DNA from 2 places in the Winogradskyella sp. SM1960 genome. Region 1 is predicted to be linked to the other one. Evidence: riboswitches for the same ligand, from Rfam matches in the RefSeq annotation. Region 1 holds a riboswitch; the other holds the start of a gene.

Region 1 (15,350 bases):
TGTATCTAAGAAAAAATACGTTGCGTTAGAGCAACAACACGGTGAAACCGTAAGTGAGCTTACGAAGACAAGAGTAGAAAAAGAAGATTTAGAAAATAAGTTCGCAGCAATTGAAGCGCGTGTTAGCCAATACAATGCTAAAATTCAATCTTTAAATGAAGATGTTGAAGGCTTAACAATTGATAACAAAGCAAAATTTCAAGTTTCTGAAGATGGTACAGTAGCCTCTGGGGAAAGTAAAGAAAAAATGCGCGCAACGCTTCAAAACGTAGATCCAGAAAAATTAGCAGGTGCAAAAACGTTAAAAGATTCTATGAACTTAGCGATACAGCACAACCTTAGCAAAGCTATGGACACTAGCGATCTAGATGAAGACGACGATATTGTTGTAGACATCAACGAAACTGTAGTGATGATTTCTATAGATGATGATATGTTATTTAACACAGCAAGTTACAGAGTTGGGAACAAAGCTGATAAAATCTTAAAGAAATTAGCTGACGTTATTAACTCAGAGCCAAGCTTAGATGTTATGGTAGAAGGCCATACAGATTCTAGAAGTATTAACACAGATAAAATTGCAGATAACTGGGATTTAAGTGTATTACGTGCAACCTCTGTAGTGAGAAAATTACAAAAACAATTTAATGTGGCACCAGAACAATTAATTGCATCTGGACGTAGTAGCTACCAACCTTTAGTTGAAAACGATTCTAGAGATAATCGTGCTAAAAACCGTAGAACACGTATTATTTTAATGCCAAACATTGATAAGTTCTTTGCTCTTATGGAGGAAAAATAATTCCATTAACCTATTTATGGGTACATTTAAAAAAGCATCCTCCCGAACAATTCGGCATTGGATGCTTTTTTTTATTTGTTAAATTGTACTTTGTAGAAAAATATTTAATATGAAGTTTATTTTAATGCTGATGGCACTCGTTATATCTATTTCGGGTTATAGTCAAGATATAACCTCACAAGAGGTCTTAAAAAACGCGATAGATTACCATGATCCAAACAACAATTGGAGTCAGTTTAATAATACGTTTACCGTAGTAATGACAACACCCAAATCCCCCAAACGCACCAGTGTCATCTCTATTAATTTACCTGCAGAATACTTTAGTGTTACAGCTACTAAAGACACTGTTACCACAACTTACACTTTAGATAAAGGACAGTGTAAAATGCGTTATAACGGGCAAGTTTTAGACAGCATTTCTGCTAAAGAAAAAAACATGACTTGCGATAGAGCCACACTATATAAAAACTACTATTCGTATTTATATGGTTTACCTATGAAATTGAAAGATCCAGGCACTAATCTTAGTGATACTGTTGAACGAAAAACCTTTAAAGGAAAGGAATACTTAGTTTTAAAAGTCACCTATGACGAAGCAGTAGGAAGCGATGTATGGTATTTCTATTTTAATCCTGAAACCTTTGCTATGGAAATCTATCAGTTCTTTAAAACAGATGAGCATGGTAAAGAAAAACCAGATTCAGGTGAATACATATTGCTTTCAGAAGAAGCTAACGTAAATGGTATTAAAATGCCTAAAGTAAGAGCTTGGTATTACAATAAAGCAGATAAATATTTAGGGACTGATACTTTGGTTGAATAATAAGCCTCTTAATCTATATTTAAATAAAAAAGCATCTCAGAAATGAGATGCTTTTTTATTTTTTAATTTTATAAGATTCCTGCTTTCGCAGGAATTTTATTTACCCTTCACAACTTGTACATTCTTTCTTTTGCTTAAACTTCTGTGCAGCATTCATACTGTGTTGGTAGTACAATGATTTTACACCCAATTGCCAAGCCGTAACATAAAGCTTATTAATATCTTTAACTGGCATATCTGGATGTACCATAATGTTTAACGACTGTGCTTGATCTATATGGTTTTGTCTGTTTGCGGCCTGATAGATAATAGACATTTGGTCAATTTCAGAATAGGTTTTAAACACCTCTTTTTCATGCTCTGTAAGTCCTTCTAAATGCTGAACAGATCCATCGTAATCTCTAATACTTCTCCATACCTCATTAGTGTTCATGCCTTTTTCTTCTAAAAGCGCAACTAAATAAGGGTTCTTAATTGTCGTTTTAATTTTGGCAATATCTTTTACATAACTGTTAGACCAAATTGGCTCAATACCTTGAGATACTTGTCCTAAAATAAATGCCGAAGAGGTTGTTGGCGCAACAGCATTTAAGGTTGTATTACGTCTTCCGTAGCCTTTTAATACTTCTGGCTCACCAAATAATTTAGCTAATTCTTCAGACGCCTTAACCGACTTATCTTTTATAGTTTTAAAGATTTCACTGTTTAAGTCAAATGCTTCTTTACTATCAAAACCTACCATTTTAGATTGTAATAATGAGTGCCATCCTAGAGCACCTAAACCTAAAGCTCTATTTTCTTTAGCGAAATTATAAGCTTTTTCCATAAACATGAAGGTTTGCCTATTATCTCTATCTTCAGAATCTCTGTACACTTCTAATTTAGTAATGAATTCTTCCAAAACGGCATCTAAGAAATAAACCATAGTTTCAACCGCATCTGTATCTTTCCACTTATCATAATGTAATAAGTTTATAGATGACAATACACATACAAACGACCACTTGTCGTTAGTTGGTAACATAATTTCTGAACACAAATTACTCGCGTAAATTTCGTGCTTATTATCTCTATATACATCTGGAGCATTATGGTTAGCATTATCTCTAAAGAAGATATAAGGATACCCTATTTCTCCTCTACGTTGTAACACTTTTGCCCAAATGGCTCTTTTATCAGCATCACCATCGATCATTTCTTGCATCCACTCGTTACCTACAGTAACACCATGCGTTAATTCTTGAATTGGATTACCTTCCGTACCGATTTCTAAAAACTCGTGAATATCAGCATGATCTATTGGTAAATATGGCGAAAAACGACCTCTTCTTACAGAACCTTGACTTACTACATCAACCATTTTCTCAAACAATTGCATAATGTGTACAGCTCCAGAAGATTCACCATTATTTTTTACAGGCGCACCTCTATGACGTAATTTACCAAAATAACCAGACGTTCCTCCACCTAATTTAGACATCATACCAACTTCCGATTGTGTATAAAGGATATCTCCCATATCATCAGAAATGTGCGAACCAAAACAACTAATCGGTAAGCCACGTCTTTTTCCAAAGTTAGACCACACTGGAGACGCTAATGAGTAATAGCCTTCGGCCATATAGCCATAGAACTTATCTGCATAACCCTCAATGCCTAAAATTCTTTCTGCGTTATTAGCAATTTCTCTAATTCTTTCCTCAGGAGTAGTATCTCCTGTAAGGTAACCAGAGGCTAAAAACTGACGACTATGCTCTGTTAACCATTTTATTTCTGGTTCAGCCTTAGCTTCTTTAATAGCTTCTTTTCTCGCTTTGATTAAGTCGTCGTGTTGAGACGTCTTTGTTGCTTCTGTGTTCAATTTGTTCTCAAGATCTGTGTTAGTGTGGTTGCTCATAGTTTAAAATAGGTCGTCGCTGGTTATACTTTTTGTTCTTTTGCTATAGTTGATAGAACGCTTTACGAAGAAATCTCCGTGCTTTGTTCCAATAATTTCGTCATCAAACCATTCGGTTTGTGCTACTAATTCTTCGTTGATATCAAATACTTTTTCAATACCAATACTCTCTAATGAATTATTAAATCTGTTCTTTATAAATTCATTTATCACATCTTTTGGTAAGAAGTCTAATTCTCCGGCTTCAAAAATCCAGTCAATAAGTTTACTTTCTGAAATAAAAGCTTCTTTACATAATTCTTTAACTAAAGTACTATGCTCGTCATCAAACCATGTTGGATTTTCTTTTTTAATAATTCTAATGACATCAATTCCAAAATCACCATGAATTTGCTCTTCTTTAGAGGTTGCTTCAACCACATTAGACACACCTTTTAGCATATTTTTATGCTTATTGAAAGCCATAATGATTAAAAACTGAGAGAAAAGCGACACGTGTTCTATAAAAAGAGAAAACAGTAAAATAGACTCTGCATACTCTTTATTATCTTCACTTTTTGCGTTTTTCAAAGCTGTTTCTAAATAATGAACACGTCTCATTATTACAGGCTTTTTCTTTAAGTTTTTAAACTCGTTATTAAGACCTAAAATCTCTAATAAGTGAGAGTATGCATCTTGGTGGCGCACTTCACTTTCTGCAAATGTGGCTCCAACAGACCCAATTTCTGGTTTTGGCATTTTATGGTAAATGTCTCCCCAAAATGATTTCACAGCAACTTCAATCTGTGAAATTGCAAGCATTGTGTTTTTAATCGCATTTTGCTCTACAATGGTCAATCTTGTCTTAAAATCCTGAATATCACTTGTAAAGTTAAATTCTGAATGAATCCAATACGAGTGTCTTATCGCATCTACATATTCATTAAGTTCTGGATACTCATAAGGTTTTAAATTAATACGCTTCTCAAAAATATTTGTTTTTCTAAGTCGTGCTTGTTCGTCTCTATATAATATGTAGGCTTTTGCTACATCATGAAAAGCACTTTGCATTAATTTTTCCTCAACTAAATCCTGTACTTCTTCTACAGTAGGTAAATAGTTATGATCTTTTCCTTTTCTATCAAGTAAAGTCTGCAACACATCTACAGAAATTGTGTTGGCATCTTCTTTAGAGCCATTTCCAACAGAAAGCATTGCTTTTTCAATCGCATTAGAAATTTTATTTAAAACAAACGGACTTGTTTCATAATCTCTTTTAATAATTTGAGTAATCTCCATATCTCTTTAATTTAAAGCCTATTTAGTCATTAGAGTGATTATAAACCACTCTAAAAAGTATTAATGAATCCGTAAAACGTTCTATGTTTTTCCTTTATAATAAAGGGGCGAATTTTAAAAAAAATAAAATTTTCTTCAGCTTTTTGAAATCTAAAGACTAGAAAAATCCATTTTATTTTACACTCAACAAAGATTGACAATTGTCATTAAAAAAGAAAGGTAATTTTATAAACATTGTCAACAAGTTCTTAACAAATTAGTTTCGAGTCAAAAAAAAAAGACAATCGCCCGAAGACACGCCACTTCATTGATTTTCAGTGTTTTACTGTAATTTTAACACGAAAAAATTTGTAAGTTTAATCGTGTTAAATCTAAGGCTAGCAACCGAGTTTATTGGTAATTAAGGTCTCTAAATCTCATTAGTATAAAGCAACAAAAAAGAGCGTTTACATAACGCTCTTTTTTCCCTAATAACTAACTAAAACTAATAATAAATAATTATAAAATCATTTATTATAAATTAACACAGTAATGAAAGATTAGAATTTTTAGATCCTAATTATAAATCATTAATAGCATAAAAGCCAAAAAGCAAACCCCTAATTTGCCCTAATTTCTGGCTCTTTTAATTATTCAAATATCACCATATTAATCCACTTTTTTACATTGTTTTGTATGAATGGTAAAAAAAAGTGTATAAACGGTCATACTAATTTTTGCATTCTATACACAAAACCATGCAATACACACATTTTTACATTCTTAGCAATCAATATATTCCTATATTTATATTCAATAATTTTAAAGCATGTTAAAAGCCGTAATTGTAGATGATGAACCTAAAGCTATCCAAAGTTTAATTTGGGAAATCAGTAATTTTAGTGACGAGATTGAAGTGATGGAGTCGTTTACTAATCCTGATGACGCATTAACCTATTTAAATTCGCACACACCAGACTGTTTATTTCTAGACGTGCAAATGCCAACTATTGGAGGGTTTCAGTTTTTAGAACAACTGCGCAGCATTGATTTTGCTGTTGTAATCACCACAGCCTATGACGAATATGCCATTAAAGCTTTAAAATTTGAAGCTACAGACTATTTATTAAAACCTATAGACTCAGATGATTTAAGAAACTGTATTTCTAAAATTAAGAAACACAATGAACGCACATTTAACTCATCAAAATTAGAGCGCATGCTCATTAACTTTAATTCGCAATTCGACAAAAAAAAGATCACCATTAACACAGATGGAAAATTACTCTTTTTAGATATTGATGAAATCATTTATATAGAATCTGACGGCAATTACAGTACACTATACTTACAAAACGAAAAAAAAATAGTTATGACCAAAAAATTAAAAGAAGTTGATGCCATTTTACCAGAGCACTATTTCTTTCGGATTCATAACTCCTACATTATTAACCTAAATAAAATAAAAGCATTTATCAAAAACGAAGGTTATGTTATTATGGACAGTGATCATAAAATTCCGGTAGCGAGACAGCGAAAGTCAGATTTTCTAGAAAAACTATAGTCTATGAGATATTTTTGTGCAGACAAACCTATACGTCTCTGTATTCTCTTTTTCTTTATCGTTTTTCTTGGTTATGCGCAACCTACAAATTTTGAACACACCTTAGAGTATGTAAAAGAAAATACACCTTCACAACTCCGTATACTAGATTCTGTTCTCAAACCATTTGAACGCGATAGTACAAGAATGACACGTTTGCTCAACATGTCCAAGGAAATTTCTTGGCATGAAGGATCTAGCTTTGCACTTAATGCTTTAGGTGTTATACAAAGAGACCGCTCTCAGTACGACGAGGCCTTAGAACTTCACCAAGAAGCGGACACTTATGCAGAAAAGGCAAAAAGTGACGAGCTTAAAATTATAAGCCTCAATATGATTGGTGTGGTATACAGGCGCATGGACGTTGTTAAACTAGCATTAGACTATCATACAGAAGCTTTGAAGATTGCTTATTCTGTTATTGATAAAACGACGTCGATAACCCACAGTATTGCCATCTCTCAAAACAGTATTGGAAATATTTACCTCGCCTTAAAACAATATGATTTAGCACTTTTACAATTTAACAAATCGCTTAAAATTGAAAAACAGGCAGACAACAAACTGGGTCTTGCTATTAACTATCATAATATAGGTTATGCTGAAGAAGCAAAAGGCAACTTAGATATTGCCCTCTCAAATTACAACCTCTCATTAGACTACAATAATAGTATTGATTCAGAGATAGGTCGCGTTATTTGCTATAACAGCATAGGACGCGTATATCTAAAACAATATAATTACAAAGATGCAAAACCTATTATTTTAGAAGCTTTAGAAAAATCTCTAAACCTTGATGATCAGTATTATATTTCTGCTTCATATCTCAACCTAGGGCAATTACAAACTGAAACCAATCAAATTGAAGATGCTGAGAAACACCTAAAAAAAGCACTTAACATAGCCAATTCTTATAATTTAAAATCAACTATTGCCGAAACCAGCAAGTTGTTGTCTAAGATTAGTCAAACAAAAGAGAATTTTAAAGATGCTTTAAAGTATTATCAAGATGCTGTTGAAATTGAAAACACCATCTTAACCGAGCAAAACCTACAGTATGTAAATGATATTGTAATAGCCTATGAAAACGAAAACAAAACCAACCAAATAAAAGCTTTAGCTATAGAAAACGAAGCCCAACGCTTACGTTTAGAACGAAATAAACAAATCTTACTTTATACATCATTCCTACTATGCGGTATTGGCATCGCCCTTTATATTATACACAGAACAAAAGCATTAAAACGAGATAAACATATTTTAACCTTAGAGCAAGATATGTTGAGAAGCCAAATGAATCCTCATTTTATTTTTAACTCGTTAAATTCCATTAAGTTATATATTATTAATAATGACAAAACCAATGCGGTATATTACCTAAATAAGTTTTCAAAATTAATCCGGAAAATATTAATGGCTTCAAAAGAAAAGGAGACATCGCTTCATGATGAGCTTGAAACCATGAAATTATATATAAATATTGAAAACATAAGGTTTTCAAACGAAATAGATTTTAAAATTAAGGTAGATCCATTAATAAATACCGAAGTCACTAAAATTCCATCGCTTGTACTTCAACCATTTTTAGAAAATTCGTTATGGCATGGTTTATCATCTAAAGCGAATAACAAAAAAATAGACTTAAATGTGAGCAAAAACTCATCAAAACATATAACTGTAGAAATTATAGATAACGGAATTGGTAGACTTGCTTCTAAAAAAATAAATGACAGAAAACGGCTAGATCGTAACTCTGTTGGGATAGATATAACCAAAGCACGTTTGGCTAACTTTTCAGAACAATTTAAAAACTCCTATTCTTTAGAAATTGAAGATTTATATGACAATGAAAGTCCCTCTGGCACCAAGATAATTTTACAAATACCTATTCATTAAAAACGATTAGAAAGGGTTATTACTTGTAATTTTCTGCTACTTTTTCTAATTCAGCATACCAATCTTCACCAAATTTTCTAATAAGCGCCTCCTTTACAAATTTGTAAATTGGCACTTGTAATTCCTTACCCAAAGAACAAGCATCATCACAAATATCCCATTTCTCGTAATTCACTCCCGAAAACTCAGAGTATTCCTTTACTCTTACAGGATATAAATGGCAAGACACTGGTTTTTTCCATGAAATTTCACCTTGATTATAAGCTTCTTCGATACCACAAAGTGCTGTTTTCTTATCATCAAAAATGACATAAGCACAATCTGCTCCGTTAATTAATGGTGTTTCTAAATCCCCAAAATCTGTCGCTATAGACGTACCTTGTGCCTCAATAGCCTCTATGCCTTCTTTTCGCAAAAAAGGTTTCACTTTTGGGTAAATATCTTCTAAAATTTTTACCTCCTCTTTATCTAACGGAGCACCTGCATCTCCATCGATACAACACGCTCCTTTACAAGCTGAGAGGTTACAGACAAAATCTTTTTCAATGATGTCTTCTGAAACTATAGTTTTTCCGAGTTGAAACATATATAATTAGTTCTAATACGTCGCAAAAATAACAGTTTAAGTTTCAAGTGCAACTAAACTTTACAGACTTAAGTTGTAGTTCCCTTTAGAAATACCTATTTTAAAACTTATTCACATTTACTATTGCAAATCTGTTATAATATCGCACCTTTGCAAAAAATTTCAAAAAAAACAATCAAATTTTGATTTTATATAATTGAAGAACAATTACTTAAGACCTAAATTTGTATAACTTATAATAGATTTTAAAACCCTATAAAAATGCATCTTAATTTAAAAGAAATATTTACAGCGTTCATGGTCCTTTTTGCGGTCATTGATATCATTGGAAACATTCCAATTATTATAGATCTACGTAAAAAAGTTGGTCATATACAAAGTGGAAAAGCGTCTATAATCGCTGGTGTGATCATGGTAATTTTCCTATTTGTCGGAAAAAGTTTATTAAGCCTCATTGGTATCGACGTTAATTCATTTGCTGTTGCTGGTGCATTTGTTATCTTTTTTATTGCTCTAGAAATGGTTTTAGGCATTACGCTTTATAAAGATGATGAAAATAGTTCTGTTACAGCATCTGTTTTTCCATTGGCATTTCCCCTTATGGCAGGACCAGGAACCTTAACAACGCTATTATCCTTACGTGCAGAATTTGCCATCGAAAATATTATCGTCGCTGTAATTAGCAACGTCATAGTTATATATATTGTCCTAAAAACATCTGCAAAAATTGAGCGTGTTTTAGGATCTAATGGAATTAACATTATAAGAAAAATATTTGGCGTAATTTTGTTAGCCATAGCCGTAAAGTTATTTGCTCACAACATAAAAGCGTTATTGGTTTAAATTCGTTAACATGAAAGTAATTACACTCATCTTATCCATTATTGCAGTAGCATTAATTATTTTTAATGCGACAAAACTAAATTTTGATGCCCTCTTTGAAGGAGAAAGTCAAACAGCTTTAATAACTATTTTGGCTGCACTTTGCGCAATTGTTTTATTACAAGTATTTAGAATTTCTAAAAAAATTGAAAAATTAAATAATCGGCGCTAATGTCTTTTGATGCTTTAATTATTGGAGGTGGTGCCGCAGGTTTATCTTGCGCTTTAGTTTTAGGTTCGGCCAAAAACAAGCGGTTTGCAGAAAACAAATCTATTGGCATTATTGCACACCAAAAAACATCACATCTTCAAGACGCATTATTTAATAATGTATTGGGACTACAACCTGGTACTTTAGGTTCTGATATTCTAAACAGTGGAATAGATCAATTGGCAGAGCTTTATCCTCATATTGCACAAATAGAAAATGAAAAAGTAAGTGCCATTCAAAAAGAAGAAGGTGGCTTTAAAATAACAACCAATAAAAACGAATACAATTCTAAAATCGTTGTTATAGCAGTTGGATACACAAGTTTTATGACTATAACAGGTTTAGAAACTTACATTGAACCTCATCCAAGAGCTGCGATAAAGAAGGATAGAATTTGGTTAAAAAACACGGATCACCTCATTGAAGACAACCTTTATGTCGCTGGTACTTTAGCAGGTTGGCGTAGTCAATTTGCTATGGCATGTGGTAGCGGATCGCATGTAGCAACCGATATTTTAACCCTTTGGAATGACGGAAATCAGACCAAAATCCACGATAAAGTTACTGTTTAAAGTTAGGATACTCAGTGCTTAGTAGAATAACTTCTTGCACCATAATGTCTTCTTTGTTAATGATTTCTTCAAACGCATTATCATCAAATAGTTGACGCGCTAATGTTGCTTTTATCAGTCGTCTGATTTCAGCATTATAGGCTACAAAAGAAATATTGGTACGTTCTCTTTGATTGACATAATCTTGAAAATTCATAACAATATCATCACTAACTTCAAAATTATTAATAAAATCGTACTTAGAAACACCACGATATATGGTGCGATCCTTATCTAATTCTTCAAACACGAAATATCCAAAATGCCCTCGTCGTCTTAAATAATTGATGGTTTCATTATCAAATAATCGGTCTACAGGCACAAATATATCTGGAATGATTCCTCCACCTCCATACACTACTTTTCCTTTTGGTGTGGTAAACTTTAAAGAATCATCTACTTCTATACTTTCTTCGTGTGCTAATTCCCCTGTTCTTAAGCGTTTGTAATAATCATTGAAATAACTTTCGCTATCACCATTAGTATATGGTTTTTGAATAGAACGCCCTGTTGGAGTGTAATATCTAGATACGGTTAAACGTACAGCACTTCCATCACCTAATGCCATTTCGCGTTGTACTAAGCCTTTACCATAGGAGCGTCGACCTACAATAATACTTTTATCATTATCCTGAAGTGCACCTGCGATTACCTCACTTGCCGATGCTGAATTTTCATTGATAAGAATATAAAGTTCTCCATCTTCAAATTCTCCTCTTTTTGTGGCATAGACGCGCTCTTCCTTTCCTCTTTTATCTTTAGTGAACAGAATAAGCTTACCATCTTCTAAAAATTCATCTGCAATTTGTTCCGCTATTCCTAAAAATCCACCAGGATTATCTCTCAAATCTAATGCTAATTTAGTAGCTCCTAATTCCTTTAACTCACTAAGTGCTAACTTAAACTCGTTAAAAGTAGATTCTGCAAAACGATTCATTTTCATATAGCCCAAATCATCTGTAAGCATATATGCAGCCTCTATACTCTTAATAGGAATGGCTTTACGTTTAACATCGAACTCTAATAATTCATCTTCACCTTTTCTAAAAACCGTTAGTTTTACAGACGTGTTTTTATCTCCTTTAAGTTTTTCACTAATAAAATCACTAGATATATTTGGACCGTAAAGTGTGTCGCCATCTGCTAAAAGAATACGATCACCACTCATAATACCTGCACGTTCGCTTGGACCATTTTCGGTTGGTCTAATTACTGCAATACTATCTTTATACGGATAAAAATTAATACCAACACCAACAAAATCACCTTTCATATTTTCAGTGATTCGCTCTAAATCTTCCTTGGGTATATACGTAGAGTGTGGATCTAAATTGTGTAAAATACCATTGACAGTAACGTCTACAATACTGTCTGTATTTACATCTTCTACATACTCGTAATCTATATAGTCTATTAACCGATTAAGTTTGTTTTTTTTACTATTTGTACTGAAGAGATTATCTGATGTATCTGAAAAACTTAATTTTCCACCTATAATAACACCTGCTGCAACTGCAACACCAACAATAAGTGGTATGTATTTATTTTTTGTTGCCATATTATTTCTCGTGAAAACGAGAATCTTCATTTAGATCTTCAATAAGCTCTAATTCTATACCTGCTTTTTTTAGAAAATCAATTCCTGAACAATCTTTATAATCTTGATGGTAAACAACCCTTACTATTCCTGCTTGATGAATTAACTTGCTACACTCTTTACAAGGTGAAAGCGTAATATATAACGTTGCCCCTTGACAAGATTGTGTAGACGATGCTACTTTTAAAATCGCATTAGCTTCGGCATGTAACACATACCATTTAGTATAGCCTTCATCGTCTTCACAATAGTTTTCAAAACCAGTTGGTGTACCATTGTAACCGTCTGAAATGATCATTCTATCCTTTACAATAAGGGCTCCTACTTGTTTCCGTTTACAATGCGATAATTTTCCCCATTCTTTTGCAATGCGCAAATAGGCTTTATCGTAACGTAATTGTTTTGTCTTTGGCATTAATAATAAGTGTTATACAAAGCTATCATGTTAGTAACGAAGATAAACGGATAGTATTTTATAACCCATTTACATCGCGTTAAAGTTTTACCAATCTTTTTTAGCTTAATTAAGTAAATCGCTTCCTATAATCATCGGAATCACTAACCCTATCACAACAGCAGAAATTACCATCATCCAATCGCGACGTGAAAATCTAAAGATCGTCTGACCTAAAAACCCAAGAAATAGCACAACAAATACAACGATAACCTGAGCCAACTCAATGCCCAAAGCAAATTCTATAAGAAGTCCTAATTTACCTTCGTTCTGACCTGCAAACATTTTAAATTCTCTTGCAAAACCCAAACCGTGTATAAGTCCAAAAAATAACGTTACTAAAAACAGTACACTAATTTTATTAGATTTAGATGTTTTACTTGCTGTAAATACATTGTAAAGTGCAGCAATTAAAATAGTAATTGGAATTAAAAATTCTACTAATTTTCCATTAACACTTACAATACCATAAGCCGCCATAATTAAAGATAGTGTGTGTCCTAAGGTAAATGTTGTAACCAAAATAAGCACACGCTTCCAATCTTTAAAAACGTAAGGCACAGCTAATACCATTAAGAATAAGACATGGTCGTAACCATTGATATCTAAAACATGGTTCATGCCATATTGCACATTAAACCAGAAATTTTCTAACATAATCAACTTTATTTGAGAAAATCAAAGTTACAATTAAAATGCAACATGTTTCTATTAAAATAAAGTGAATAAAATTTGTATTATACTATTTTCTTTCGGAATATTGTATTTCAAAGTTCAAACAACGTATTGAAATGTTATCAAGAAAGGTGGAGGGATTAGACCCTTTGAAACCTTAGCAACCCTTAAACTTATTAAGAAGGTGCTAACTTCTACGTAATTGTCGATTCATTTATCGCACAATTGGATAGATAACCCAACATAATTGCACACCTGTAATTACAACTCTTTATAACATTTTTCTATACATACGTCTGAGACGTATTTCGTTTTTTTTGTACTAATTAAACCGTAGAAAAATGAGTTCAAAACATATTGAAACACAAGCCATACGAACGCAAATGGAACGCTCACAATTTTTAGAGCATTCTAATCCATTATATCTAACATCGAGTTATGTTTTTGAGGATGCAGAAGATATGCGTGCTTCTTTCGCAGACGAAAAACAACGTAATATTTACAGCCGATACTCTAATCCAAATACATCAGAATTTGTAGAAAAAATCTGTTTAATGGAAGGTGCAGAACGTGGTTATGCCTTTGCATCTGGTATGTCTGCCGTATTTTCAACATTTGCAGCTATCCTTAATGCAGGAGATCATATTGTATCGTGTCGTAGTATTTTTGGGTCAACCCAAACCTTACTCAATAACATATTACCTAAATGGAATATTTCAAATAATTATTTTAAAGTTGATGAGTTAGACAAGATCGAAAATCTTATTCAACCCAATACTAAAGTAATTTATGCAGAAAGCCCAACAAATCCTGCTGTCGATATTTTAGATTTACAACGTTTGGGAGACATCGCAAAAAAGCACAATCTCATTTTTATTATAGACAATTGTTTTGCGACGCCTTACCTACAACAACCCATTAAATTTGGTGCGGATTTGGTCATTCACTCGGCAACCAAATTAATAGACGGACAAGGCAGAGTTTTAGGTGGTATAACGGTTGGTAGCTCAGAATTAATTCAAAAAATATATTTATTTTCTCGAAATACAGGTCCATCATTATCACCATTTAATGCCTGGATTCTTTCAAAAAGTTTAGAAACATTACCGGTTAGAGTTGATAGACATTGTGAAAATGCCTTAAAAATTGCGACGTTTTTAGAATCTCATCACAACGTCAATTTTGTAAAATATCCATTCTTAAAATCACATCCACAATACGAATTAGCAAAAAAGCAGATGAAACTAGGAGGAAATGTAGTCGCTTTTGAAATCAAAGGAGGTATAGAAGCTGGTAGAAAATTTCTAAATACAATTCAATTATTATCACTGTCTGCAAACTTAGGAGATACACGAAGTATTGTAACACATCCTGCATCTACAACACATGCTAAAATACCAGAAGATGTGCGACTACAAACAGGAATTACAGGCGGATTGATACGCGTTTCTGTAGGTTTAGAACATCCTGAAGATATTATTAAAGATTTAAAACAAGCCCTAGAAAACTAGCGTCAGTTCGAGTGATTTTAGATCCCGAAAGCTTTCGGGAGAATAAAATGGTATCGAGAACACATAAACATTATGAGCAAAATAAAACAAGAATTACAAAAACGAATCTTAGTTCTCGATGGAGCCATGGGAACTATGTTGCAACAATATAATTTCTCGGAAGAAGATTTTAGAGGCGAACGCTTCAAAGATTATCCATCTCCTTTAAAAGGAAACAACGATTTATTGTCGTTAACGCAGCCTAAAGCTATTGCCGAAGTGCACGCCAAATATTTTGAATCTGGAGCAGATATTGTAGAAACCAATACGTTTTCGGGCACCACAATAGCCATGGCAGATTACGATATGGAAGACTTAGTTTACGAGCTTAATTACGAATCTGCACGCATAGCCAAAGAAGTCGCAGAAAAATTCACGAAAGAAAATCCTGAAAAGCCTCGATTCATTGCTGGAAGCATAGGGCCAACAAATAAAACGGCAAGTTTATCGCCAGACGTTAGCCGACCAGAATATAGAGCTATTACGTTTGATGAATTACGAAT
Region 2 (15,350 bases), on a different contig from region 1:
GGAATATTCGAAGAAATTTTCGTTAAAGGTATAGGGGAAAATTACGCGTGGAAAAATAATTTCACTTTTTAAGCCTAATTCCAAACTGCTAAGTCCCGAATTGTCACCACTTCTAAATTGCGTTTCGTAACCAACATTTGTGCTGATGTTTAAGGTTTCACCCCCTTTAAAAAGATTTCTGTTACTATAGGTTAAAGCTAAATTTGGACCTGTAAAATTATTAGATTTCGTTACGGCTTGTAACTCGGCTCGGAATGCCCTTTTAGTTAAAGGCGATAAGAAAATATTAGCTTCGAGAACACCCAAACTATCTGTTTGTAAGGTGTCGATTTCTTTATACTGAATGTTTACATATTTGTAAGCTCCAATAGTTGACAAGCGTCTTGCTGTATTTTTTGAAGCTAAAGGATCGTAAAAATCATCTTCTTTTAGTGTAATATATCTATCGAGATGTTTGGGTTTAATAAATAAGGTGTCTTGGTAATAATTTTTATTTTGAAACCGTTCCTTTGTATTGAATGTGGAATCTTGTAGATCGTAATTTGGGAAAACATTAATCGTTTTAACTTGGTATGGAATTGTTGCTTTCTTAGGAACTTCCGCCTTCAGTTTTAAGAATAAATTGAACCGTTTATTATCATATTGATTGGTGTCGGCTTCAAATATGAAAAAATCTGGATTCAGGTTATAATACCCTCTTTTCTTTAATTCTTGATCGATACGTTGACGCTCTAACTTCATGTGAGACAAGTCAAAATACGAACCGTTTTGAAATGGTGATTTTTTAACTTCTTTTTGCACCTCTTCGTACATTTGTGAAGGCATGGAATCCAATTGGTAATTTGCCATTTTATACGGTTGAGCAATTTTTACGTTATACGCAACAGAAGCTTTTGTTTCTTCTTCTTCAAAGGCTGAAGTAGCTGTACTGAAGAAGTAGCCTTTGTTTTCTAATCGATTTATTAAAATGTCTTCAACTTCAAAAGGTTTTATATCAGATTGATAAATGGGTTTTTCACCTAATTTTTTATTTAACCAGCGATTAATAAATCCAGGGTTTTCCTTTTGTCCTTTGTAATGGTAATAAAGTCCCAAATACATACCTAAAAACTTAGAGTTAGGTTCTGGTCTTAGCACTGATTCTAGTTCTGTTTTTAAGTCTTTAACAGTCGTCACTGAAGAATCTGCATCAATTTCAATTTTGGCACCTGTATATAGTTTTTCGTCTTCAGGAATGTATTTTGTTATACTACACGAGTACAACACTATTCCGAAGCACATTAAATAAATACTATGTTTTAAAAATCGTTTCAAGTTTAGTCCTTTTTCTGTTCTATGCTTTTATTTGTCGTTTCTTCTTTGGTGTCAAGTTCGTTTTCAGCGGCTTCTTTTTCGGCTTCACGTTTCGCTTTTCTAGCCATGATAATTGCATCCCAAAGTTCACTAAATTGGTTGAATTCTTGTGTGAAAATTAAACTAATGCCACTGACAATCGTTTGACCATCAATAACATTTTCAAATTCACTTTTTCTAAAGCCTTTTAAACGATATCTTCCGTCTTCTGTAAGGGTATATTCTAAGCTAACATTACCAATTAGTGGCGCTTCCTCACCTGTACTGCTGCTGCCTTGTATGTCTACTTCGCTACCAACTCTAACGGTTAACCTATCATTAAATAGTTTTTTTTGTGCGGCAATATCTAATTGTGTACGGTCTGTTGGAGCGTCTCCTTGATAGTCGGTGTAGCTATTTAAGCCAAAATCGAGTTCAATACCAGAACCACCTAATAATTTATCTGAAAATGCATTTAACTGATCTGAAACCGCATCGTTTAAATTATCTCGTGCAATAGTTGCAAATCCACCAGAACTACCATCACTTCCAGAGTCTGGATAAAAACGGTTTAAGACTAATAGTGAAAATACTTGTCTATTTAACTCACCTTCTTGTTGGTTAACTTGTTGCACTCTGCTATAAACTTGGCCGCTAATTGCACCTTGTTCTTCTTCAGGCATATCTAAGCCAAAAGAAATCTTAGGTTGCAATAATTCACCATCAATATTAAGATAGACATTAAATGGTAAAACTTGTTTATATTTATTTTGAACCGATGGATCAGAACCTGAAATCTGCGATGCCATAAGACCAGTAGCGGAGGTTTCTAAATTGTAAATGGCACGTACATCGAGTTCGGCATCAAAAGGGTCACCAGACCAAGTAACACGACTTCCTGGTGCAATTAAAAATCTTCTATTAACTAAATTATACAAATTAAGTTCGTAATGACCATCTGAAATTTCGTAAGATCCGGTAAGCGAAATACGACCATTTGGTGCCATTGTAAAAATGAGATTCCCTTCGCCCGAAGCTTTAAAATTATCACCAGTTTCTTCATCTAAGACAACTGTGACGGCTGCATTTTTATCAATAATAATTTCAGAAGAAATATCAAAACCTTTAATTGTAGCGGTTTGTTCTCCGGTTTGGGTGAGAATCGCATCAGGATTTTCACGATTTACAAAAACAACAACACCTTCGCGTTCTTCAATACTTGCCATTGACGATGGCATCACATAAGTAATATTAGTGTCTGACCCTAAGGTGAGTTTAGCATCTAGTTTTGGGATCTGTAAATCTCCAGTAAGTTTTGCGTTGGCATTAAAACTCGCTTTACCATAAAAGGTCTCGTTATCTTCTTTTGTGGCATTTAATACTTGAAAATTAGTGGCTTTTACAATTAAATCGAACGTTGGATTAACGAAACTTTCTGTGCCTATTTTTCCAGATAACACTAAATCATTATTGTTTTCATCACTTATGGTGAAATTGGTCATTGAAAGTCCTGCGTTGTTTACGTTTAGCTTTTCATCTGCCATCGTAAATTTTGTGTTGAGTTTAGCAACGTTGAAACTTGCATTATTAAAAGTTAAATAACCATCGTACTGAGGATCAGTTGTGGTTCCTGTGACTTTAAAATTACCAGAAAAACTTCCATCTGTTTCTTTAATTTCTCCCAAAGAAAGCGTGTTGAGTGCTTTCATTTTAAATTCGTTAATATCTAAATCCAAATCTAAATTAGCGATAGTGTTACTTACAGTGTAATCACCAACGAGGTCAAAATCGATGTCTCCTCCTTTTAAGCCTGCGTTAAAAGCATAACTGTTAGTGCCAAGCGAATTTCCATTGATACTTAACGTGCCTAAATCTGTTTGGAGTGTATGAAATTCTTCGATGTTTAAATCGGCAACAATACCTGCGTTTTCAAAGGGATCTTCAACAATAAAATTACCATTTAATTGACCTGTTGCTAATTCTGCTTTAGGGTTTAAATAATTGAAAACTTCATTGATATCAAAATTTTCAAAAGCTATTGCAATATGTTTTTCCGTAATGTTTTCTAACTTATCAGTAAGTTCTATTGATTGGTTGTTTTTTGTGATTTTGAAGGCGTTAAATTCAAGGTTTTTTTCAGTAATAATAACTTCATTGTTGTCAGGAATGGTCCATGTTTCTTTGTTCAGAATTAGACTATCAGGATTAACGGTGAATTTTAATTCATCACGATTACCTGATATTTTAGTACTGACATTCATAAGCTGTTCGTCGTTATGATATCCTAAAAAATCTAGAACGAGCTCATGATCTGATTGTTGGCCTTTTATGATTGTTTTAGGAACATTTAAAGGGCCAGCTGTTATGTTTTGAAATCCTAAATTAAAGTTGAAATTATCCTTGTCTGTATCCATTGAAAACGCCAAACTGTCTAAGGTGTTTCCGCTGTAATTAAAATACGGAGCCGTAATGTTTGCTTTTAATAACCGTTCTTTTTCTTTGAAATCTAAGGCGATATCAATAGTATCTAAATCTCTTACATTTACTAAAAACACATCGTTGAGTAGCGGTGATTCTGAAATTTTCCCTTTAAGCTTTAAGTTTACAAAATCTGTAATGCTATCTGAAACCTTTTCATCTCTATAGAAATAGCTTAAAATATGTCTTTTTATGGCTTTACTAAAGGTCTGTGGATTGGTGTTAGATTCTAAATTAAGATCTATGATTTTGTTGTTTAACGCTACTGATGTAGTGTCTTTATCCACATGAGCCAACGCTTTTATATCACCAATTAAATAGCTTTTATTGTCATAAACTATAATGCCATCATCAATTAGTGCATCTGCGTCAAAGTGCTCTGCGTTGCCTTTAAAATTGGCATTAATATGCATAGCAGTTTTAACGTTGCGCTGCATGATACCAAGTGCTTCTAAATTGGCACCAATAATATCGAGGTTTAATTGTATTTCAGGTTTAATAGAATCTAAAACAACGAAGGTCTCTAAATTGGCATTCAGATTGTCGTCTTTATAATTTGAATTAATCGATCCAGAACCATTAACAATATCTCCATCAATACTGAGATCTGTAATGGCATAATTGTTCAGTTGAAATTCAGATATATTGGCTTCTACGTTGGCATTAAGTGTGTTAATGTTTTTACCGCTTCCTTTCGATTTTATGGTAAGACTCAATCCACCAAATTGCGGATTGTTTAGCAATTCATTTATTTTGTAATCGTCAATAGTAACGTCGGCATCAAAAGCAATGTCTTCTCCATTTTTATAATGGCCATCAACAGTTGCCACACCTTGTGACGTGGTTAGTTTTGCGTTAGCGGAAATGTCTTCAGGATTCCCATTTACTTGCGCAATAAATTTGATGTCATTTGGGAAATGGACTCCTAATTTTGCTTCATCTACAAATTGAATTAAATCTGATCGTTTTGTTACTGCAGAAAATTGTGGAATATCAAATTGAATCAATTCAGGGTTTGTGACGTTTTGAATGGTGCCTTTAGCGGAAACTTGTGTTGAATTTCCCCAATTGAGTTCAGCTTTATTTAATTTGATAGCTGCTAAAGTTCCTGAGGCATTTAAGTGTCCTAAAACGAGTTTTTTGCTTAATTTATTGAGGTATTCGTTGTTTTTTAAATCGGGTTGAAACTTGAAAATTTCTGTCAGTGACAGCTGAAATGCAGGTAAATTTAAGTTAACCTTAGTGGTTTCTGGTGCTTCTATTAATTTTGAAAGCGACGTATAGTTGAGCTCCGCATCACCCGAAATTGAATTGTTATTTAATTTGAAATTTAAACCGTTTAAAAGCATGTCTTGGTCTGTAGCGTTAAAATTTACAGCCAACTGGTTTAGGTTTAATCCTGAAGCTTCATTGAAATTAAACTGTTCTAAATTTAATGTCGCTTTTTTATCCTTCAATAAAATATCTTTAGCCTGAAGCGTTAAGTTTGATAGTGAAATGGCATTGGGATTAAAAATATCATTTGTAGGCTTGGCATTTCCTACACGATAATCGAGCTGGTTATTTTCAAAATCAATTGAAGCCACATTAATTGACAGTTGCGGCCACTCAAAAGTCGTAATGTCTGTTTTTGTCTCTTCTGATACCTCTTCAATTTGTTGTGTTAAGCCATTGATTTCAGCTTCTGTGGTTAAACTAATTCTAGAATTTTTTAAGGTAATATTCTTAAGGTCGAAATCACTATCGCTCAAATTTATAATCGGAACTTCCGTTGAAAACTCCGAAATATCAACATCTGCAATGAGCCTGTCTGGTTGAGATTCGTAATACGCTTTAACATTGTTTAAGGCTAAGTTTTCAAAAGAAAGTTTTGGTAATGGAGCCTCTGAAGTAGTTGTGTCTACTGCAACAGGTTTTTGAATAAATTTGATGTTAGCATCACTGAGTTTAATTTCCGACGCCTCAAAAATCATGTCTTCAATATTGGTGGTTTCCATATGGGCTTGAAGGTTTCCAATCTTAAATCTGGAATCGATTCCTGCAACAGCATCATCGAAAACAATATCGAAATTATTGAAATTTAAGTTGCCAATCACTAAGTTTAGTGGAGTAGAAGTAGTGTCTGTAGCAACGGTTGTGGTGTCGGTTGAAGCAAAAGCATCAATTAAAAACTGAAAATTATATCCGGTAACGCTATCTTTTCTAATTACATTGGCACGCAATCCATCCCAATCTAAGGCATCGACACCAACGGCTTCGCCTTGTATCATTTTCCAAAGTGGAATGTTGGCTTCAAGCGAATTGGAATAGACTAAAGTATCTCCTTTGGTGTCTTCTAGATAAAGACCATCTAGTTGTAAGTCACCATCAAAGGTTATAAAAAGTTTTTCAATAGCTACTTTTGTTCCTGTTTTGTCAGAGACGAAATTAACCGCTTTGTTTACGATAATATCTTGTCCCCAAGGACTTCTCACAAATAGAATCATTAAAAACAAAAACACAAGAATACCTAGCAGTACGCGTAAGGTTCTGCGAAGCCAACGATATTGTCGTTTTTGTGGTGTTTGAGATGCTTTGTTTTCGATTTTATCCAATAGTCAAATATATACGTGTAAAAGTATAACTATTGTCTTTAATGCTAATAATATTAACGCTCTCAAATGAATTTTTAACTAAAATGAGAAGGTGATTAATTGTAGTTTTATTTTAGTAACGCGTTAGCGTATTAGCCCTATTTTGATTTCATTGCGTTTTCAATATAGGTGTTAACACGTCTTTCAAGAATAGACAAGGTCACTGTGCCTTCTTCTAAAATGATGCTATGGAAGTCGCGAATATTGAATGATGTACCTAACTCGGTTTCTGCTTTTTGTCTTAATGCTCTGATTTTAAGTTCACCAATTTTATAAGAAATGGCTTGTCCTGGCCATGAAATGTAACGATCCGTTTCGGTAGTGACTTCGTGAATGGATAGTGCTGTGTTTTCAGACATATAGTCAATCATTTGCTGTCTTGTCCAGCCCTTTGCATGAACACCTGTGTCAACCACAAGTCGGCAGGCTCTCCACATTTCGTATGTTAATTGACCGAATTTCTCATAAGGAGTTGTGTAAATATTCATTTCATCAACTAAATATTCGGAATATAATCCCCAACCTTCACCATAAGCAGATAAATACAGATTCCGTCTGAATTTAGGAATTGTTTCAGGTAATTCATTATTCAGTGAAATTTGTAAATGGTGTCCAGGAACGGCCTCGTGAGCTGTTAATGCAGGTATGGTGTACAAGGTTCTGCTTGGTAAATTATAAGTGTTAACCCAATAAAATCCTGCCGTTGTGCTGCTGCGCGAAGAGGCGTATCGTCCGGCAGTGTAGTTAGGCGCAATCTCTTCAGGTACAGGAATAACACCATAAGGTTTTCTAGGCAATGTTTTAAAATATTTTGGAAGCTCAGCATCGATTCGTTTAGATATATCTCTTGCGAACATCATTAGTTCTTTTGCTGTTTTTGGTTGAAACTGCTCGTCTGTTCTTAGGAATTCTATGAAATCGGCAAAGTTGCCTTCAAACTCTAAATCATCAATAATTTGTTGCATTTCTGCTCTAATTCTTTTGACTTCATTTAGGCCGATTTTGTGAATATCATCTGCTGTGTATGCATTACTGGTTGTAAAAAAGTTAATTCTGTTCTGATAAAATGCTTCACCATCTGGAATACTTGAAACACCTAACTCTTGTCTTGTATTTGGGAAATATTCATCTTCAAAAAATCGCTTAATTTTTTTGTATTGATCAATGGCATTTTTTTGAACACTCGTTTTCGCAACATTAATGATAGAATCTCTTAAAGTGGTCGGCAAAGACTCTGGTAAATTGAGAAATGGCTTATAAAACTCGCTGGTTGTAACATCTGAAACGATGTGTTTATCATAGGTGACTTCATAATTATTAAAAACAGCTCTAGGTTGTGTCATGCCTTCCTTTATTGCAGCTCTCATAAGGCTGATATTGTAATCAACTGTTTGTGGTAGATTATCGAGACGTTTTAAATAATTGTTTATTTGTTCTTTGGTGTTTAAGGTTGTGTTTCCAATTCGATTTAATCGTAAATGAAATGCATACTCGTTTGTTATTGTATTTAAATAGGTTTTATAAGTGTTTGTGTCAATCTTATCTTGTAATACGAAGGCTAATAATTCTTTTGAAATTTTTTCGGATTCAGATAATTCATCGTCTGAAATTTGTTCTAGTTCTTTTTTTAAGTTTTCTGCAAAAAGAGCTTCAGCTTTATAATATTTAATGGTGTTTTCAACAGATTCAAAAGGTTTGAAGTCGTATTCTCTTTCTGTTTCATACGTTTTAATAATCGGATTTAAAGTATCGGAATCGGAACGAGATTGAAAGGATAATAATCCTAAATACATAATGAATACTAATGCTCTGAGATATTTCATATAAGATTTATAAAGGTTGTTTTTTAGAGTCATAAATTGCTAAAATAGAAGGTAGAGAAAGTATACGACGTGTATATTTCCGCTTTTATTAATAATTATGAATCCGTTACCGTTATAAAGATACGAGATAGACTGGGAATTCTGGCAATTTTGAATTTAAGCCACTTGCTGTTCAAGTTTTTTTTGACTTTGCAGTTGGTTCGAAAAAATTGGTTTTAAGAATCGTGCTAATTGATCAAATTCAATCAAAAATGCATCATGACCATGTATGGATTTAATCTCATGGATATTGACGTTTTCTTTCACGCTTTTTAAATCGACAAAGGTGTTCCAGTTTTCATCGGCTTTAAAGAATAAATCAGAATTAATGGTTATGATATGAATATCGCTTTCAATTTTAGAAGCGACCTCTAAAAATTCAGGTCTATCCTTTGTAATATCTATAGTTCGTAATATCTGATTCATCAGTTTATAAGCTGCCACCTGAAAACGACTTTCTAGTGCTTCACCATGATAACTTAACCACGATTCAATATTATAAAGTGCATCGTTTTTCTTAGTACGTCCAAACTTTTGAGTCAAGGATTCTGGTGTGCGATACAAGGTCATAGCGTGCATTCTTGCATCAGCTAAAGCTTGAGATGAATTATTTAACAGCGCGTCTTGAATGTGGCAGTTGGCAATGACCCAATCCGTAGATTTCCAGTCGGTAGCTATAGGAATTAAATGTTGAATTAAGCGTGGTTTTAAAGCGGCTAATTCCCATGCGATGCCACCACCAACAGAACCACCAATAACGGCGAATAATTCTTTTATTTCTAATTGTTCTATCGCTAAAGCAAATAGTTTTGCAATATCTCTTGCTGTAAAATCTTTATAATTTTCAATAATATGTTCAGGAATATTGTCAAAACCATTACCTAAAATATTAAACGATAAAATGGTGTAATCCGCTGTGTTTATACATTTTTCTTTGCCTATCATATCGTTCCACCAACCATTTTCGCCAATCACATTAGAGTTCCCTGTAAGTGCATGGTTTACTAAGATTATTGGTGCAGAATGTAACGATTGACCAAAAGTTTGGTAAGACAATTTTGCATTGATTGTCTTACCACTTTCGGTTGTGTAATTGTTTAATGTTATATAGTGTAAATGTGCCATTACAAATAGTTATATAGCTGTATATTCTTTTTCTACTGAAATTTTTAAAGGTGTTTTATTCTGTAAATTATCTTTTACAGGACAACGTTCTTCTACAATTTGAAGCCACTTTGTTAACACTTCAATACTAGCATCAGTTTCTGGAATTAGATTGAGGTTTATAGTTTTAAAACCAGCGCGCTCTTCAGTAGAAGTACCTAAAAAACGATTTGGATTTATGTCACCCGAAACTTCAATTTTTAAGCTTTTAATTGTGAAGCCTAATTCTTTGGCGACCAAATGTCCTACAACATTGGCACAACCTGCAAATCCTGCTAAAATATATTCTACAGGGTTAGCATCTTCATCGGTGCCTCCTAAAGCTTCTGGTTCGTCTACGACTAAAGTAAATTGTCTTGTTTTTCCTATAAATTGAGTTGCAGAAGCACTATCTCCTACAACTGAGAATTTTAAATCACTCATTGTTTTGTCTGTTTTAATTTTGAAAATTTAAAGTAGACGCCTTTATCACAAAGGCATCTACTTAGCTATTCATTAAAGTTTAATTCTGAAGTGCTTTTTTCTGCTTTACAACAGCAAAAGCGTCTTTTAAATCGTCTTTTAAATCTTCAATGTTTTCAATGCCAACAGATAAACGAATTAAATCTTTTGTAACTCCTGCGGTTTCTTGTGCCTCATCACTTAATTGTTGATGTGTTGTACTTGCAGGATGAATAATAAGTGATTTTGTATCTCCAATATTGGCTAACAGTGAGAATAATTTGGTAGTGTCTGCAATGGTTTTAGCAGCTTCATAGCCTCCGTCAACTCCAAAAGTTACGACGCCACTCTGACCTTCTGGTAAGTATTTTTTAGCTAGCTCATGGTATGGGCTAGATTCTAATCCTGGATAATTGACCCATTTCACTTCTGGCTGTTCTTGTAACCAAGTTGCTAATTCAAGAGCATTTTCACTATGTTTCTTTATACGAAGTTCTAAGGTTTCTAAACCTTGAATAATTTGAAACGCATTAAATGGACTTAAAGCTCCACCATAATCTCGTAAACCTTCTACTCTTATTTTAGCGATAAAAGCAGCTGCTCCAATGGCTTCACTATAGACTAAGCCATGGTAACCAGCAGATGGTTCTGTAAATTCTGGGAATTTTCCGTTAGTCCAGTCAAAGGTGCCTGCATCAATAATAGCACCTCCAAGTGAGGTTCCGTTTCCGGTTATGTATTTTGTTAATGAGTGAATAACAATGTTAGCACCATGTTCAATTGGTTTTAATAAATAAGGTGTAGCAACAGTGTTATCTACGATTAAAGGCACCTTGTGCGTTTTTGCTTCTGTAGAAATGGCTTCGAGATCTAAAACGTCTAACTTCGGATTTCCTAAAGATTCTACAAAGAATGCTCTTGTATTTTCTTGTGCTGCTTTTGCAAATTCTTCGGGATTAGAAGCATCTACAAACGTTGTGGTAATGCCGTGTCTTGGTAAGGTAACGCTTAATAAATTGTAGGTTCCACCATATAAACTGCTCGATGCTACAATATGGTCACCTGCTCTTAAAAGCGTCAGTAATGTTGTAGCAATTGCTGAGGTTCCAGAGGCTGTAGCAACAGCTGCAATACCTCCTTCTAGTGCTGCTAAACGCTGCTCTAGAATGTCGTTTGTTGGATTGTTTAAACGTGTGTAAATAAAACCAGGAACGGAAAGATTAAATCGTCCGGCTGCATCATCTGAATCGTCAAAAACATACGATGATGTTTGGTAAATAGGAACAGCTCTTGTTCCAGATGTTTGATTGGTGTCGTGACCTGCGTGCAACGCTTGTGTTGCGAATTTTTGTGTACTCATTTTTCTAAGTTTTTGAGTTAATAAATGATTAAACCAAAAGCCAAATAAGCCTCTCTTTTTTCCTGAACTTTGTCAAAGGGTTAGAAGCGTACTTAATAGAAAAATATTATAAAGAAAATGCTAATTACAGATGAGTAATTAGTCTTGAGTTATCTATCCAAATGTGCAAAAAATGACTTGCATATTTAAGTAGAATTTAGCACCTTCTTAGTAAATCTAAGGGTTGCTAAGGCTTCATAGGGTCATTCCCTCCACCTTTCTTGATAACATTTCAGTAAGTGTTTGAACTTTGTGAGCACAAATATTGCAATACAAAATTTAGAAATCCAAATATTTTGCTGCTTTTATTTGTTTTTTAACAATTTCATAAAAATTTTAGCTGTTTTTTGATAAATACTTAATACGTATAATTTCGGCTACAGGCTTGTTTTCAATCTTACTTTCTAGCCAAGAAATAATATCGAGATATAAAAAGGCGCGTCGCTCGTATGGATGCTCTTCAAAAGTTTTTAAGGTTTTATGCAATTCAATAAAGGCGTTTTTAAGATCGTGTGGATAAATATATTGAAGTCCTCTAATGAATTTTATCATTTCTTTTTGCACTTCATGAAGGTCATTCATCTTAATTAAAAACTTATAAGTACTTCGTAAAAGGGTGTCTAAATGATAGTCTAAACCAGCTTCATAATGTGCAACGAGATTTAGAACTCTAGAGAAGCAGAGTAAATCTTCGCGCATTGAAAGTGATTTGTTAGAAATAATTTTGTCTAAATATTTTATACATGCTTTATTGTTTCCTGCTCCAAAGTGTAAACTGGCAAACTTGTAATAGAATATCATTTTATGATGCGGATCAATTCTGTTATTAAACGGAATTAAGGCTTTTTCAATTTTAGGAATTAAATCTAAACCTTCTTCAAAACTTCCATCAATAAAGTGTTGATTAATACTGTGAAAGTTGGTGTAAAGAAACACTAAAGAGGCAACGTTTTCATCTTTAGGGAAATTGGCTTTGTTCACAGTTAGCTCAAACTCAGTAAACTTTTCTAAGAATTTTGGTTTGTTTCCAATAAAAAATAAAGCTTCGAGTAAGTAATTATTACCTTTTAAAAAGAAAACGGGGTTTAGGTTAATCATGCTTGGATTCTGATAAAATAAATCCACCCATTTTGAAGCGTATTTGTAACAACTTAAAAAGTCTTGAAGCAAAAAACTTTGCCATAAATTGGCTTTATAAAGCCATAATTTTTCACGAAACCCAAGGTCTTCAATTTTTACCTTAGGTAAGCGTTTGTTAAAATAATTAGTGACCATGTTGGCCTCTTCTTCATTTCTAATATAGCCGGTTTTTAAAATAGTACTATAGAGCTGAAGCGATAAATTAGAAAGTTTACTCGCTATCATGTTCAGTGAACTCAACTCCTTAGCTTGCACTGTCAACTCATCTGCGCGTGTGCTGATGCTTCGTGTAATGTATTGTGATTCTATTACTTTTTCGAGTTCAACAATTTCAAAAGCAGAGTTTTTTTCTTCATTTGCAATCGCTAGTTCTTTAGCTTTATCTAAGATTTTTAAGCTTTGTTTATACAAGCCTTTATGATATAAAATGGAAGCAAAATCTAGTTGTTCTCTAATTTGTAAACGCACATTTTGATGCGAAGGGTTAAGTTTTAAACTTATTAAAACTTGTTTGTATAAATGAGCTTTTACATTTGCAAGTTGTCGTTTTTTAACGATGCCACTTTTTATAATTGCTGCTTCATTATAGGTTTTTGATTTGTCTAAAAGATTAAAAAGTTTCAAAAATTTTGAATCTGAATTTACTCCAAGTCGACCCACATAAAGTTTGAATTGTCGTTTTTCAGACTTTGTCAATGACTTTATGAGTGAGAATAAATTATCTTTTTGGTCTTTAGTTATCAATATAAAATAGATTTAGAAACCTGTTAATCAGTAATTTAAAATACATTTTGGCAACTGAACATCGTAAAGTTATAGGTTTGTCAAAATTTATGGCAATTTCAAAACATATATTCGTTAGACAATACTATAAAATATATTTTGATATATGTCAAATAACAACATACAAATCTTCGATACAACCCTTCGGGATGGAGAACAAGTGCCAGGTTGTAAATTAAATTCTGAACAAAAAGTAATCATTGCTGAAAAGTTAGATCAACTTGGAGTTGATGTGATAGAAGCAGGGTTTCCAGTGTCTAGTCCAGGTGATTTTAAATCGGTAGAAGGCATTTCTAAAATAGTGAAAAATGCTACAGTTTGTGGTTTAACCCGATCTGTAGAAAATGACATCAAAGTAGCTGCAGAGTCGCTTCGATATGCAAAAAAACCAAGAATTCATACAGGTATTGGTACTTCTGATTCGCATATAATTCACAAATTTAAATCAAACAGAGAGGCTATATTAGAGCGTGCTTTTGAAGCTGTAAAATTTGCAAAATCATTTGTAGAAGATGTTGAGTTTTATGCTGAAGATGCAGGAAGAACAGATAATGAGTATTTAGCAAGAGTTTGTGAAGCGGCGATAAAAGCAGGTGCAACAGTGCTAAATATTCCTGATACAACAGGGTATTGTTTGCCAAGCGAGTATGGAGCAAAAATTAAGTACCTAAAAGAAAATGTAAAAGGTATTGAAAAGGCTATTTTGTCTTGTCATTGCCATAATGATTTAGGATTGGCAACAGCAAATTCTATAGAAGGTGTAATTAATGGAGCTCGCCAGATAGAATGTACTATTAATGGTATTGGTGAGCGTGCCGGAAACACAGCTTTAGAAGAGGTTGTTATGGTGCTAAAGCAACATCCTTATCTCAATTTAGATACTAATATAAATACTTCTATGCTTTATGGACTGAGCCAGTTGGTCAGTGACAGTATGGGAATTTATACACAGCCAAATAAAGCAATTGTTGGAGCAAATGCGTTTGCGCATAGCTCTGGAATTCACCAAGATGGTGTGATTAAAAATAGAGAAACGTATGAAATCATTGACCCTAAAGATGTGGGTGTTACTGAGTCTGCGATTGTGTTAACGGCAAGAAGTGGGAGAGCTGCTTTGGCGTATAGAGCAAAAAATGTAGGTTACGAGCTTACAAAACTGCAATTAGATGATGTGTATGCAAATTTCTTAAGTTTTGCAGATAAAAAGAAAGAAATCAATGATAATGATATTCATCAAATTATTGAAACAAGTAAGGTGTATCAACAAATAATTTCAGCATAATAGATGGGTAAAACATTATTCGATAAAGTTTGGGATTCGCATGTGGTCAGTACGATAGAAAACGGACCGCAGATATTATATATTGATAAGCATTTAATCCATGAAGTAACAAGTCCGCAAGCTTTTAATGAACTAGAAGAGCGTGGGATTCCTATTTTTAGGCCCAATCAAATTGTGGCGACAGCAGATCATAACACTCCAACATTACATCAAGATAAGCCTATTAAGGATGCGTTATCTCGAAATCAATTGGAGCAATTGTCTGAAAATTGTAAAAAAAATAATATTACCCTTTATGAGTTAGGGCATAAATATAACGGTATTGTGCATGTAATGGCTCCAGAGTTGGGAGTGACGCAACCAGGCTTAACCATGGTCTGTGGCGATAGTCATACCTCAACACATGGTGCGTTTGGAGCCATTGCTTTTGGTATTGGTACAAGTCAAGTAGCGCAAGTTTTTGCAAGTCAATGTTTGTTGCTTACCAAGCCAAAAAGCTTAAGAGTAACGGTTAATGGTCAATTGAAGAATGGCGTTTTACCAAAAGATGTTATTCTTTATATTATTTCAAAATTAGGAACCAATTCAGGGACAGGTTATTTCTGTGAATATGCTGGAAATGTTTTCGAAGAGATGAGTATGGAAGGTCGTATGACCGTTTGTAACATGAGTATTGAAATGGGAGCACGTGGCGGAATGATTGCGCCAGATGAAACCACTTTTAATTATGTGAAAGGTCGAAAATTTGCACCTCAAGGAGAAGATTTTGAAAAGAAAGTAGCCTATTGGAAAACCTTGCCAACAGATGATGATGCAACGTTTGATAAAGAATACAG

Evidence for each region. Region 1 has a riboswitch for S-adenosylmethionine ahead of K1X16_RS13070 (trans-sulfuration enzyme family protein). Riboswitches for the same ligand answer to the same signal wherever they lie in the genome.
Region 2: another riboswitch for S-adenosylmethionine. It lies ahead of K1X16_RS04295 (O-acetylhomoserine aminocarboxypropyltransferase/cysteine synthase family protein); the one in region 1 lies ahead of K1X16_RS13070 (trans-sulfuration enzyme family protein).

Annotation. Positions count from the first base shown of each region.
Region 1 covers NZ_JAICBG010000005.1:155,881-171,230, reverse strand. Annotated here, with positions in the region: gene K1X16_RS13135 (flagellar motor protein MotB) at 1-802, shown strand, start outside; gene K1X16_RS13130 (DUF6503 family protein) at 912-1,628, shown strand; gene K1X16_RS13125 (ribonucleoside-diphosphate reductase subunit alpha) at 1,729-3,525, opposite strand; gene K1X16_RS13120 (ribonucleotide-diphosphate reductase subunit beta) at 3,529-4,803, opposite strand; gene K1X16_RS13115 (LytR/AlgR family response regulator transcription factor) at 5,612-6,346, shown strand; gene K1X16_RS13110 (tetratricopeptide repeat protein) at 6,350-8,281, shown strand; gene K1X16_RS13105 (DUF3109 family protein) at 8,301-8,867, opposite strand; gene K1X16_RS13100 (MarC family protein) at 9,129-9,710, shown strand; gene K1X16_RS13095 (hypothetical protein) at 9,721-9,921, shown strand; gene K1X16_RS13090 (FAD-dependent oxidoreductase) at 9,921-10,532, shown strand; gene K1X16_RS13085 (S41 family peptidase) at 10,522-12,129, opposite strand; gene K1X16_RS13080 (deoxycytidylate deaminase) at 12,131-12,583, opposite strand; gene K1X16_RS13075 (HupE/UreJ family protein) at 12,689-13,279, opposite strand; SAM riboswitch class I at 13,414-13,537, shown strand; gene K1X16_RS13070 (trans-sulfuration enzyme family protein) at 13,639-14,808, shown strand; gene K1X16_RS13065 (homocysteine S-methyltransferase family protein) at 14,881-15,350, shown strand, end outside.
Region 2 covers NZ_JAICBG010000001.1:976,732-992,081, reverse strand. Annotated here, with positions in the region: gene K1X16_RS04320 (BamA/TamA family outer membrane protein) at 1-1,281, opposite strand, end outside; gene K1X16_RS04315 (translocation/assembly module TamB) at 1,317-6,404, opposite strand; gene K1X16_RS04310 (DUF885 domain-containing protein) at 6,542-8,266, opposite strand; gene K1X16_RS04305 (alpha/beta fold hydrolase) at 8,423-9,430, opposite strand; gene K1X16_RS04300 (OsmC family protein) at 9,440-9,892, opposite strand; gene K1X16_RS04295 (O-acetylhomoserine aminocarboxypropyltransferase/cysteine synthase family protein) at 9,972-11,270, opposite strand; SAM riboswitch class I at 11,417-11,540, opposite strand; gene K1X16_RS04290 (hypothetical protein) at 11,646-13,190, opposite strand; gene K1X16_RS04285 (2-isopropylmalate synthase) at 13,339-14,514, shown strand; gene leuC (3-isopropylmalate dehydratase large subunit) at 14,518-15,350, shown strand, end outside.